Regions from separate parts of the Idiomarina sp. UBA4206 genome, predicted to be linked through region 2. Evidence: predicted binding sites of a transcription regulator. Region 2 holds the regulator's gene; the other holds the start of a gene.

Region 1 (4,350 bases), on a different contig from region 2:
CCCAGTTTCTGATACTTCGGATCTTTACCACCGTTAATAATCGGGGCAAGGAAGAGTCCTGCAGACAAGAACCCGGTCGCTATCCAGAACATGGCGGCCTGAATATGCCAGGTACGAGTTAGTGAGTAGGGGAACCACTCTGAAATATTAATACCGTAGAACTCTTGTCCTTCTACTGTGTAGTGCGCGGTAAGACCACCCATTAACACCTGGAAAGTGAACAGAGCAACAACGATAAATAAATATTTGCCCAAAGCTTTTTGCGATGGAGTCAGCTTAACCTTAGCAATAGGATCATGCTCTGGCGCAACCAGTTCCTCTTCTTCTTTGTCGCGTAAGAATGCCCACGCCCAAATTAAGAAACCAATACCGGCGATCAATAGGATAACACTGACAATGGACCAGATAATGTTTTCTGCGCTAGGCACGTTATCTATCAAGGTTTCATGTGGCCAGTTGTTGGTATAGGTGATGTCTGCACCTGGACGTTCAGTAGCAGCTGCCCATGCGGTCCAGAAGAAAAAGTCGTTCATTACTGCGCGACGCTCAGCTGAAGGCAGAGTGTTTTCCTTCATTGCATAGCTTACGCGAGTAGGGCGAAGCTCCGGGTCATCGCTGAACAGTTTTGAGTAGTACTCACCCGTTTGCTCAATAGCCTGAATGCGTCGCTCACTAAGAGTAACGGTGTCTGAGGCTTTGTCATAGGTGTTGGTGCGATACTCTTCCTTAAGTTCGTACTCAAGTTGGTTCTGTTGTACACCAGTAAGCTGTTCATAAGGCTTATCGAAGACTTCGTGGGCACGAATGTCTAACCAGGCCAGCAACTCACGGTGTAGCCAGTCAGCTGTCCAGTCCGGAGCCTGGTAAGCACCATGTCCCCAAATTGAGCCAAGCTGCATGCCGCCAACCGACTGCCAGGCTGTCTGCCCGTCTAAAACCGATTCCTCGGTTGCAACGACGTTACCATTGGTACTCATGAACTTATCCGGAATAGGCGGAGCCTCCCGGTAAACTTCCGTTCCAAAATACCCTAAAACGCCAAAGGTAATTGCAAGAACTGCAATTAATGTCCACCAAAGCTTACGATACCCGGCCATTATTGACCTCCTTGATGCTGAACAGCTTCATGTTGTTACTCCATAGGTTTATGAGCAGAGAATTCTTATTAATTCACTATGCGTTCACCTAATTGCAATATTGAGGCCACTTTTTAAAGTGTTGATTACTATAGCTTTTATTTTAAATAGGGTTTTTATGACTGAGTTTTATTAGGTTGTTTTAACTGGCGTGGTTAAAAGTACCCTAACGGTCATTTCTACCCTAAAAGAGGTATCCCTTCAGGCGGGTTGGCAGCTTTATTCCTTTCTGCTTAAACCTTGAGCAGGATCAATGCATTCGCATCAGACTCTCCTATGCTAGAAACACAATATGTAGTGTTAAATTTCAAGTAACTAACGATATATGGTGTTTTATGCCGGTTTACCCCACAAGACTGCATTACAGCGCGGAACAGATTGTCTGGCAGGAAGTTCCGGGAGAAGTGGCGTTAGCTTACACCATTACCGGCTGCCCGGTTGGGTGCAAAGGTTGCCATAGTGTGGATAGCTGGCCGGTCGGAAGTGGCGAGCCACTGACGCAGGAGCACCTTCAGCAGCAGTTGCAAAAATATCGCGGATTAATTAGCTGCGTTTTATTTTTGGGTGGCGAGTGGCAGCCAACGGCACTACTGAAACTATTAAAGCAAGTAAAAAATGAAGGGCTGGAGACTTGTCTGTATACCGGCTATGAAAACGTCTCACTAGCGCTTCGTGAACAACTGACTTATCTAAAAACCGGACCGTGGATAGCTGCCCGGGGCGGCTTGGAAAGTCCAACGACCAACCAACGATTCTATGACTTACGGACACAGCAGTTATTGAACTGCGAGTTTCAAACAGGAGAATAATTATGTTGCGCTTAAACGAAGAACAAGTCACTGGCAAAGTCGATTTCATCCACGAGTACTTGCACGCTCAAAATGCGGCTGATGGCTCAAAAATGGACGCAAACGCCAACGTCACACAAAAAAATATAGCAACGCTTGAAGCCGAGTTAATGAAAGACTTTTTTGTGCAGGTTAACCGCAAACAAGTCAGTAATAAAATTAGTGAGCTTTTTGGTAACGATTTGGCGAAAGAATACGTGCGTCAAATTGAGGACCATGAAATTTACGTGCACGATGAAACCAGTCTGAAGCCCTACTGTGTTTCAGTCACTATGTATCCGTTTCTACGTGACGGCTTAACCAAGCTGGGCGGTGAGTCTCAGGCACCTAAGCATTTAGAGTCGTTCTGCGGCACGTTCGTTAACTTTGTTTTTGCCGTGAGCTCGCAGTTTGCCGGGGCTGTGGCAACGGTCGAGTTCTTAACCTACTTCGACTACTTTGCCCGTAAAGACTACGGGGACGATTACTTAAACACCCACCGCCACGAAATTGAAAACCACCTGCAGCACGTGGTATATGCGCTGAATCAGCCTGCGGCGGCCCGCGGCTACCAGAGTGTGTTCTGGAATATCTCTATTTACGACCAGCATTACTTTGACAGTATGTTTGGTGAGTTTGTTTTCCCTGCAGACTTCACTAAACCGGAGTGGAGCTCGGTGAGCGCGCTGCAGGACTTCTTCCTGGACTGGTTTAATAAGGAACGCGAAAAAACGATTCTAACCTTCCCGGTGGTGACGGTTGCCATGTTAACCAACGACGGGCAATGTAAAGATCAGCCGTTTGCAGAGAAAATCGCCGGAGAAATGGCTAATGGTAACTCCTTCTTTGTCTACTTATCTGACAATGCCGACTCGTTAGCGTCATGTTGCCGACTACGGAGTGAAATAAGCGACAATACCTTTTCTTATACCTTAGGTGCCGGTGGGGTCGCTACAGGCTCTATTGATGTCATAACCATGAACATGAACCGCTTGGTTCAGGATGGCAGAGGTTTAGACGAAGAAGTCAGCAAAATTCATAAGTATCAGGTGGCTTACAGAAAGTTGATGGAAGAATATAAAGAAGCGGGTCTGTTAACTGTTTATGACGCCGGCTTTATTACTCTGGACAAGCAGTTCCTGACTATAGGCATTAACGGCATGGTTGAAGCGGCTGAGTCGCAGGGGATTACCGCAGGTAACAACCAGGCTTATAAAGACTTTGTGCAGAACCATTTAAAAATGATTTACGACGCTAATAAAGCGGCGAAAAAAGAATACGGCTATATGTTCAATACCGAGTTCGTGCCAGCAGAAAACCTGGGTGTGAAAAACGCTAAGTGGGACAGAGCTGACGGCTACAAAGTGAGCCGTGACTGCTACAACTCCTATTTTTATGCGGTAGAAGACGACGACGCCAATGCATTGGATAAGCTTGTTCTTCATGGAAAAGAGTTGATTGAATACCTGGACGGCGGTTCGGCTCTGCACTTAAACCTTGATGAAAAGCTCAATACCTCAGGGTATTTGTCGTTACTGAATATTGCCGCAAAAACGGGCTGTAACTACTTCTGCATTAACGTCAAGATTACCATTTGTAATGCCTGCGAACAGATTGATAAACGCACCTTAAGCGAATGTTCCAGCTGTGGCTCTGCAGACATAGACTACGGTACACGGGTTATTGGCTACCTGAAACGTGTATCGGCATTTAGCGCTGGTCGACGCAAAGAGCATCATTTGCGTCATTATCACCGTAAACAGCCGTCAGAGGTTGCTGTTGGCGCAGCGCAAGCCAATATTGGGCTGCGAAAAGCCAGCTAAAATCTGAAAACTACCCATAAAGAGGGAGCCCGCCTCCCTCTTTTTTCATGCCTTAAAATTGCGCTTTTATGGTATTCTCCGCGCGCACTTCCGGAAATTCAGGTGAAGCCATGGAAATCAATAGTTATCAAGACTTTATAAAAGCAGCAAAACAACAACACGAACCTCAGCGTTTGCTGTTTGTGTTAGCAAAAGCGCAACTCCCCGAGCAACCGACAGACAGTCAGAAGCAGCAATTCGAAACACAGGAAGGCGGCACATTAGAGCCGGTACTTTGTGTCGATAAACTGCCCGAAGAAGTCGAAGACTTTTCTGCGTTGGTTGAAGAGTCTAAACGCACTGACATTGACTGGGATATTGCGTTTATCAGCGCAATGGACGGCCGCGGCGGTCATCCCATTTCAAGCGACGAAGCCAGCCAGCCACTGGAAATGATGGTGCAGCAAATTCAGGCCGGCATGATCAAACATTTTTTAACCATTAACCGACAAGGAGAGTTGGTGCAGTTACTGTAGAGGTACGCTGCGCCCTATGTGGCCATGACAAAATTTCTGATTACCGTTA
Region 2 (9,508 bases):
ACGGTTGCAAGTTTAGAGCACTCTGTTGGCTTCCCGGAAGTTTAGACAAGAGCCTGACCCAGTCAGACGGCCAGTTAGACAAACCAGCACGACGTACTGATGTTTTTCGTTTTTTATTTCGATAGAAGAAAATGGGGAGTGAGCCGGGGGCGTCACAATACAAATTGCGAAGACAAAGCTCCAGGCCGTTTATCGAGGTGTTCTCAACCTGCAGTTTTAATAAGTCTCTTTGCTCCCGAATTAGAAAACGAATGAACTCAGAACCCATATGCTGTTCATGATCGCCGTCTATCTTTAATCGTAATGTTGTGCGAGCGTCATCAACTGAAGCAATGGTATAAGGCAAGTGCTCAAGCTTTGCTTTTTTATACAGCTTCTTAAAGCCAGTCATCGATATTTCGACGTTATCACCTTTCTCAGCGGCAACCGGGGTATCAATCTGAACCTGCAAGCCACTAACGGAAAGGTCAATGATCATGCCGTCCCGGACATACTTTCCAACCCGAACGCGACAGCGGCTACGGTAGCTAAAACGTTTCTCACTGCGTAAATTGATAAACTCCAGCCGCGCCTCTTTTGTTCGAATTGGTACCGCAGGGGGGTGGGCAAACGCCTTCAGTGATGAAAGGTTGTTTTTGTCCAGTTCGGTATCGAAAAAGCCATTTAAACTGTCGGTAATATCGTTAACGACCCCCATGTACCGCAATGGAGAAATTGCTCTTTTGACCTGCGCGGTAGGCGGATTTAACCGGAACGGGACATTGATATTTTTTGGCACACTCTGCGGCTGCCAGGCCTGATTCAGGTCAACTGGGCGCAAATCAATTTGGTAGACTCGCCACGAGGCTTTCTGACTTCCAAACGCAACATAGGTTTCCCATAACCCGGTTTTCTGTAGCTCTTCAACCGTTGCTGAGTAGTTATATATTTTACCTCGTGCCGTTATTGAAAAGGTCAGAATCAGTAACCGTGCACTTTTTTTGTTGAGTAAGTCCTGCAGTAACCAGCGGCTACGACGGACATTAAAGACTGAGCCGAAACTGATTTGGTTCAGTTCGTTTATCCAGTTATTTAAGATGAACCGGTTGTTATCCGTGGTTAAGACATAATCGGCAACAAGTTGACGGTTAGATTCAGAAAAGAACACCGGAAGTTGCTGCATTCTGGGCAACAGAAGCTGTTCATGACCTTTAGTGATGATGGTGTTGTAGGTGTTATCGACATTGACTCGGTAGCGCTTTTTGTAGCCGTTGATAAAGCGGTGAAAAAACTTATCCAGTTCGGCAGAGTGGTAGTCGGGGTCACGGTTTAATTTGAGGTAGTGCTTGTTGTCAACTTCCTGTACACCAACAACGCGGTATGGGATGCGAGTATCGGGATCTACCGTGAACTCTTTTGCCAGCCCGGTAAAGTAGAGCGATACCAGTTCGTCGTACTGAAAGCTATGCTCGTCATCTACACGCACGCGCATGCCGGTAATTGAAATATCCGTTGTTACCGCGTTATAGGTTTTTCCTTTACTGTCTTCAAGACCAACTTCGATGGTAAAATTCATCCGTTCTTCGGCACGATACGGGTATTGACCAAAGTGAAAGGTTTCCAACAAGTAGGATTCGGCTTCATTATCAGCATTAGGAAAGGGCGATTGACCATTTAAAGGCTCGGCGTTATGGTCGGCTAAACTTTGGGCAAAAGCTCTTTCTTCTTCACGAGCCTGGCGCAGATGGTTATCAGCATCCAGAATTTGCTCGAAAGTATCTTGTGTGAAAACGCCTTTATAGGTTTCCAGGCCGCGCTCAAAAATTTCAATGGCGACATCGTCAAGTTGATGCCTGCGGCCGTTGTACTCGTAAGGGTGACATTCACCGTCTACTTGATTACGTAAATCAACGGTACGGTGACAAGGAGCCGCCAAACGTCTAAGCTCCATTTTTAGTTTGAAGCGGGTCGGACCATCTTCGTTTTCAGTTAAAGACTGAAACAGCGTATCAAAGTCGGTATCGTAAACGAGCGGCTTTAACTGATCGATAAGTTGGTCAAAATACTGATTAGGCATCGAAGTCTACTATTTTTTATAATTATTCTTGAGTAATACCTCATCATAAAACGAGAAGCAGACGAATGGCAAAAGCAAAAAGTGCATATGTGTGTAATGACTGTGGTGCAGACTTCCCTCGTTGGCTGGGACAATGCACGGAATGTAAGGCCTGGAATACGCTTACTGAAATTCGTTTAACGTCTAAAACAACCTCTAATTCGTCAGACCGTCGGGGCTTTAGTGGTATTACCGATGCCAGGGTTCAGACTCTTAACGAGGTCGACTTGCAGGAAGTCCCGCGTTTCAGCTCGGGTTTTCAGGAATTTGACCGGGTTTTAGGTGGTGGTGTAGTCCCCGGTTCGGCAATACTGATAGGTGGTTCACCCGGTGCCGGTAAGAGTACTTTATTATTGCAAACCCTATGTAAGTTGGCGGAACGTATGCCAGCGCTTTACGTGACCGGTGAGGAATCTTTGCAGCAGGTAGCAATGCGGGCACAGCGGCTTAATCTGCCAACCGACAAATTGCGCATGCTCTCTGAAACCTCGGTAGAAAGTATTTGTCAGCTGGCAGACAAAGAAAAACCTGCCATTATGGTCATTGATTCCATTCAGGTAATGCATATGGCTGACATTCAGTCAGCGCCGGGCAGTGTTTCGCAGGTTCGTGAGGCGGCAGCTTTTTTAACGCGCTACGCAAAGCAAAAGAACGTTGCCATTATTATGGTAGGACACGTGACCAAAGAAGGGCATTTGGCCGGGCCTAAAGTTCTGGAGCATTGCATTGACTGCTCTGTACTTCTGGATGGCTCATCAGACTCGCGCTATCGCACTCTGCGCGGTACTAAAAATCGCTTTGGTGCAGTGAACGAGCTTGGCGTATTTGCGATGACAGGCGGTGGTTTGAAAGAGGTTTCAAATCCATCGGCTATATTCCTGCAACGAGCGGAGGACCAGGGAAATGGCTCGGTTGTTATGGTGGTTTGGGAAGGTACGCGACCGCTATTGGTTGAAATTCAGGCGCTGGTTGATTACTCGGCTCTGGCAAACCCACGCCGGGTTGCTGTGGGGCTGGAACAAACGCGATTAGCATTATTACTGGCTGTTTTGCATCGGCACGGTGGCTTGCAGGTGTCTGATCAGGACGTTTTTGTGAACGTTGTTGGTGGCGTTAAAGTCTCCGAAACGTCAGCAGACTTAGCGTTGTTGCTTGCCATTGTCTCCAGCTTTAAAGGAGAACCATTGCCGCGCGAATTAATTGTGTTTGGTGAGGTTGGTCTGGCCGGTGAGATACGCCCGGTACCTAATGGCCTGGAGCGATTAAACGAAGCGGCTAAACACGGTTTTAAAAAAGCCATTGTGCCTGTCGGTAATGCGCCAAAAACGTCACCAAAAGGCATGGAAGTGATTGGCGTGAAAAACCTTCAACAAGCACTGGATGTGATGTAGTTTGCAGAAAAAAGGGAGCTTTATGCTCCCTTTTGATACCCGGTCTATTAACCAATAGGTTTGTATTTAATGCGATGTGGCTCCATCGCCTGCTCACCGAATTTTTCTTTCATGTAAGCTTCGTAGTCGCTGTAGTTACCTTCGTAGAAGACCACTTCGCCTTCATCACGGTAATCCAGAATATGGGTAGCGATACGGTCAAGGAACCAACGGTCGTGCGAGATAACCATGACAGAGCCCGGGAACTCCAGAATGGCTTCCTCAAGTGCCCGTAAGGTTTCAACATCCAAGTCGTTGGTTGGCTCATCGAGCAACAGAACGTTACCGCCGGCTTTTAATAGCTTAGCCAAATGCACCCGGTTACGTTCACCACCAGACAATTCGCCAATGCGTTTTTGTTGGTCGGTACCGCGGAAGTTAAAACGGCCAACATAGGCGCGACCATTAACTTCAAAGTTACCAATTTTCAGGATGTCGTTACCGTCAGTAATTTCTTCAAAGACGGTTTTCTTGTCATCCATGTTGTCGCGGAACTGATCAACACTGGCCAGTTGCACGGTTTCACCCAATTCGATAGAACCACTGTCAGGCTTTTCTTCGCCGCTGATCATACGGAACAAGGTTGATTTACCCGCGCCGTTAGGGCCGATAATACCGACAATAGCGCCTTTAGGAACACTGAAGCTTAGGTTGTCGATAAGTTGGCGCTTCTCGTAAGCCTTACTAATACCGTTAACTTCAATGACCTTATCACCCAGACGAGGGCCTGGCGGAATAAACAACTCGTTGGTCTCGTTACGTTTCTGATAGTCGCCACTTTGCAGCTCTTCAAAGCGATTAAGACGCGCTTTGCTTTTCGCCTGACGGCCTTTGGGGTTAGTACGTACCCACTCCAGCTCTTGTTTAATCGTGCGCTGGCGTGCTTTTTCTGAACGCTCTTCCTGCTCCAGGCGTTTCTCTTTCTGTTCCAGCCAGGAAGAGTAGTTACCTTCCCATGGAATACCATAGCCACGGTCAAGTTCAAGGATCCAACCAGCAACGTTATCAAGGAAGTAACGGTCGTGGGTAATGGCAACGACGGTACCGGTGTAATCGTGCAGGAAACGTTCAAGCCAGGCCACAGATTCCGCATCCAGGTGGTTGGTAGGCTCGTCTAACAGCAGCATATCCGGTTTAGATAACAGTAAGCGGCAAATCGCGACACGGCGTCTTTCACCACCCGACAAGTTGCCTATTTTAGCATCCCACTCAGGTAAGCGCAGTGCATCGGCTGCACGCTCGAGAATGTTGTCGATGTTATGACCGTCTTTAGCCTGCAACAAAGCTTCTAATTCGCCTTGTTCTTTTGATAGGGCATCGAAATCCGCATTTTCGTCGGCGTAAGCCGCGTAAATTTCATCGAGCTTAGCGAAGGCTTCTTTAACATCCGCCACCGCTTCTTCAACGGTTTCTTTCACCGTTTTATTTTCGTCCAGCTGTGGTTCCTGAGGCAGATAACCAATTTGAGTTCCCGATAAAGCGCGGGCTTCACCTTCGTACTCTTTATCAACACCCGCCATAATGCGTAGTAAGGTTGACTTACCGGCACCGTTGACACCCAGAACACCAATTTTGGCCCCCGGAAAAAACGACAGAGAAATATCTTTTAAGATGGTTTTCTTAGGTGGAACAACTTTGCTCACCTGAGACATTGAATAGATATATTGCGCCATAGCGACGTAAAATCCTTCCTATCAACAAAAAAGTTACTGCATAGTTTACTGTTATTTACGAACATCCCCAAACTTTGTTGCGCTGAACTAGGCACTCATTTGTGTTTTAAGGTAAAATACCGGACAAATTAAGACCATTTAATGATTTGGAGAGCTGTAATGCTGAAATCTGAGATGAACATTGCCGACTTTGATGCGGACTTATGGCAGGCGATGCAAGGTGAAGTTGAACGTCAGGAACAACACATTGAACTGATTGCATCAGAAAACTATACCAGTCCGCGGGTTATGCAGGCTCAGGGCTCGCAGCTAACCAATAAATACGCGGAAGGCTATCCGCATAAGCGCTATTACGGCGGCTGCGAGTTTGTCGATAAAGTCGAAGACTTAGCGATTGAGCGCGCAAAGCAACTGTTTGGTGCTAAGTACGCAAACGTTCAGCCGCACTCAGGTTCTCAGGCAAATACCGCTGCTTTCATGGCTCTTATGGAAGCCGGTGATACTTTCCTTGGTATGAGTCTTGCTCACGGTGGTCACTTAACTCACGGCTCCGGGGTTAATTTTTCAGGCAAACTCTACAACGCGGTTTCATATGGTTTGGATGAGTCCACTGGCGAAATCGATTACGCCGAAGTTGAAAAGCTGGCGCAGGAACATAAGCCGAAAGTGATTGTTGCAGGCTTTTCAGCCTACTCTGGTATTGTTGACTGGAAAAAGTTCCGTGAAATTGCTGACAAAGTCGATGCCTATCTAATGGTCGACATGGCTCATGTTGCAGGCTTAATTGCCGCCGGTGAATATCCTAACCCGGTACCTTATGCTCACGTTGTTACGACGACCACACACAAAACTCTTGCGGGTCCACGTGGCGGCTTGATCATTTCAGGTAGTGACGATGAGAAGTTACACAAGAAGTTAAACAGCGCGGTATTCCCGGGTAACCAGGGTGGCCCACTTTGCCATGTTATTGCTGGTAAAGCGGTTGCTTTCCAGGAAGCCTTGCAGCCGGAATTTAAAGAATATCAAAAGCAGGTATTAGTGAACGCCAACGCTATGGTTAAAACCATGCAGGCGCGCGGCTATAAAATCGTCTCCAATGGCACTCAGAACCACTTGTTCCTGGTTGACTTAATTGACAAAGACATTACCGGTAAAGATGCGGATGCAGCTTTAGGTAATGCTTTTATTACCGTGAACAAAAATGCCGTGCCTAATGATCCGCGCTCACCGTTTGTCACTTCAGGTTTGCGTTTAGGCACACCGGCTATTACCCGTCGTGGTTTTCAAGAAGCCGAAGCCGAGCAGGTTGCGAACTGGATTTGCGATGTTCTGGATGATATTTCTGATGAAAGCAAAATCAGCGAAGTTCGCGAGCAAGTAAAAGCGTTATGCGCCAGGTTTCCTGTTTACGGTTAATGAATAGCAGTTGTAAAGCGCACTTAAAGGAGTCAGGCAATGCATTGTCCATTTTGCGGCACACAAGATACTAAGGTTATCGATTCGCGACTTGTTGCGGATGGGGCCTCGGTTCGTCGCAGGCGTGAATGCAACCATTGCAAAGAGCGCTTTACGACCTTTGAAACGGCAGAGCTGATTATGCCGCGAGTCATCAAAACCGATGGTTCGCGTGAACCATTTAACGAAGATAAGCTGCGCAACGGTTTATTAAGAGCGTTGGAAAAGCGTCCTGTGAGTCTTGAGCTGATGGAGCAGGCAATCAACAAAATAAAGTCGAGCATACGCGCCACCGGTGAGCGCGAAATTAGCAGCAACTTTATCGGTAGTTTGGTTATGGAAAACCTGAAACAGATTGATAAAGTTGCTTATGTTCGTTTTGCGTCGGTGTACCGTTCTTTCGAGGATATCCGTGAGTTTGGTGAAGAAATCGCACGCCTGAATGACTAATTTATTAGAACAACAGTTTGACCATATAATGATGCACCGCGCGTTAAAACTCGCGCGGCGTGGGTTAATGACAACCCGGCCTAACCCGGCTGTGGGCTGTGTCATTACTGTCGGCGAAGAAGTTATCGCAGAAGGTTGGCATCATCAGGCCGGTGAAGCTCATGCCGAAGCTCATGCTTTGCGGCTTGCAGGTACAAAGGCAAAAGGGGCAACCGCTTATGTCACTCTTGAACCCTGCAGCCATATTGGACGAACTCCGCCTTGTGCCGACGCTCTTATTGAGTCTGGCATTGCCCGCGTTGTTGTGGCTATGCGGGATCCTAATCCCCGCGTCAGTGGTAACGGGATTAAGCGTTTAGAAGAGGCAGGCATACGTGTTGACGTTGGTACGTTGCAGTCCGCAGCCGAAAGTTTGAACCCCGGGTTTATTTCCCGCATGACACGACAACGCCCGTGGCTCACCTTAAAAATGGCGACTTCACTCGATGGGAAAACCGCTTTGGCGGATGGTCGCAGCCAGTGGATTACCTCTGCGGAATCTCGCAGTGACGTGCAGACTTATCGCGCTCAGGCAGATGCTATTTTGACCGGCGCAGCAACGGTTTTAGCGGATAACCCGAAGCTTACCGTACGAGTTAATCAATGGCCGGCATCACGACCACTGCCTGAACCATTAAAACAGCCAGTACGTATTATTATCGACAGCCAACATCGGGTGAATGATGATGCCCGGGTGTTTGAGTCACCGGCGCCTGTTTGGCTGGTACGCACAACGCCGGGCAAGGACACTCGGCACCCACATTGCCATGAGCTTATTATTGAAGCGGACAGAGACGGCAAAGTGTGTTTAAAAGCACTGATGATTGAATTAGCTAAACGTGAAATCAATCAGGTGTGGACAGAGTGCGGCGCTAGTCTGGCAGGTGCGATTATTGAACAGCAACTCTGTGACCGAATGATGATATACAGCTCTGGTCAAATACTGGGTCACCATGGCCGTTCGGTTATCGACATGAGTGAACCATTAGAATTAGCTTCAGCGCCAAGATTTAAAGTTATTGATCGCCGGCAGGTTGGCCCGGATCAACGCTTGGTAGCAGTACCTCAAACACAAGATTAAGGGTAAAGCGTTATGTCACTGCATAGCACAGAAGAGATTATTGAAGACATTCGTCAGGGAAAAATGGTTATCCTGATGGATGATGAAGATCGCGAAAACGAAGGCGACATTATTATTGCCGCTGAGTGCGTAACGCCTGAATCCATTAACTTTATGGCGCGTTATGGTCGTGGACTTATCTGCTTGACGCTAACCGAGGAACGCTGTAAACAACTTAATCTTCCGTTAATGGTCGATAAAAACAACGCGCCTTATGCAACAAACTTTACGGTTTCCATTGAAGCCGCAGAGGGAGTAACAACGGGGATCTCTGCTGCCGACAGAGCGAAAACAGTGCTGGACGCCGTTAAAAAAGATGCGAAGCCCGAAGATTTAGTTATGCCGGGTCATATTTTTCCGTTAAAAGCTAAATCGGGTGGGGTGCTTAACCGCGCCGGGCATACCGAAGCCGGTTGCGACTTAGCGCGTTTAGCTGGTTTTGAGCCCGCCTCGGTTATTGTCGAAGTGTTAAACGAAGACGGTACCATGGCGCGTCGCCCTGACCTTGAAGCTTTTGCTAAAGCGCATGACATTAAAGTAGGCACCATTGCTGACCTTATTGAGTATCGCTCAATCCAGGAAAAAACCATTGAACGTGTCGCAGAATGCAGCCTGCCTACAGCCTTTGGTAAGTTTCATTTGGTGACTTATCAGGACACGATAGACAAGCAGGTGCATTATGCACTGGTTCATGGCGATTTATCGCAGGATAAGGTAACGAATGTGCGTGTTCACTTACAGGACACTTTCCATGACACCTTTTTAACCGAGCGAGCTGCCAAGCGCAGCTGGCCAATTCAAAAGGCGATGTCTTATATTGCTGAACATGACGGTGTACTGGTTATTATTGGTCGTCAACAAACACCGGATAATATCATTGCACAGGTTCAGGAGTTTGAGGCACAGGACAAAGGTGAGCACAAACCTACTGCGTCAGCTTCAAATGCTTCTCGTAATGTCGGTTTAGGTTCACAGATTTTGGCTGACCTTGATATTCATAAGATGCATTTAATGAGTTCACCAAAACGTTATTCGGCTTTATCGGGTTTTGGGCTTGAAGTGGTCGACTTTATTGAAGATAAAGACTAATTAACCGTAACGCTTTTGAAATTCATTCAGCAGCTGTTGGTGAGTTGGCGTGGCGACGTCTGCCGACTCACCTGTTTTAATCAAGTAACCGGTTAATTGCTCTATTTCAGTGCGCCTTTGCTGCTTGATATCCTGCAACATCGATGAGCTATTTAGC

Evidence for each region. The regulator NrdR, encoded in region 2, represses ribonucleotide reductase genes. The targets are predictions, from matches to a motif close to AAACACNANATNTNGTGTTT.
Region 1: a site for NrdR is predicted at 1,420-1,439, ahead of nrdG (anaerobic ribonucleoside-triphosphate reductase activating protein). Genes of this name have one in related genera too.

The regions. Positions count from the first base shown of each region.
Region 1 covers NZ_DFTS01000070.1:72-4,421, reverse strand. Annotated here, with positions in the region: partial or broken gene B3180_RS13895 (cbb3-type cytochrome c oxidase subunit I) at 1-1,097, opposite strand; gene nrdG (anaerobic ribonucleoside-triphosphate reductase activating protein) at 1,472-1,945, shown strand; gene nrdD (anaerobic ribonucleoside-triphosphate reductase) at 1,948-3,786, shown strand; gene B3180_RS13880 (hypothetical protein) at 3,897-4,301, shown strand.
Region 2 covers NZ_DFTS01000025.1:77,040-86,547, reverse strand. Annotated here, with positions in the region: gene B3180_RS05690 (PilZ domain-containing protein) at 1-2,056, opposite strand, end outside; gene radA (DNA repair protein RadA) at 2,122-3,486, shown strand; gene ettA (energy-dependent translational throttle protein EttA) at 3,534-5,198, opposite strand; gene glyA (serine hydroxymethyltransferase) at 5,358-6,614, shown strand; gene nrdR (transcriptional regulator NrdR) at 6,654-7,103, shown strand; gene ribD (bifunctional diaminohydroxyphosphoribosylaminopyrimidine deaminase/5-amino-6-(5-phosphoribosylamino)uracil reductase RibD) at 7,096-8,223, shown strand; gene ribBA (bifunctional 3,4-dihydroxy-2-butanone-4-phosphate synthase/GTP cyclohydrolase II) at 8,236-9,351, shown strand; partial or broken gene B3180_RS05655 (2-dehydropantoate 2-reductase) at 9,352-9,508, opposite strand, start outside.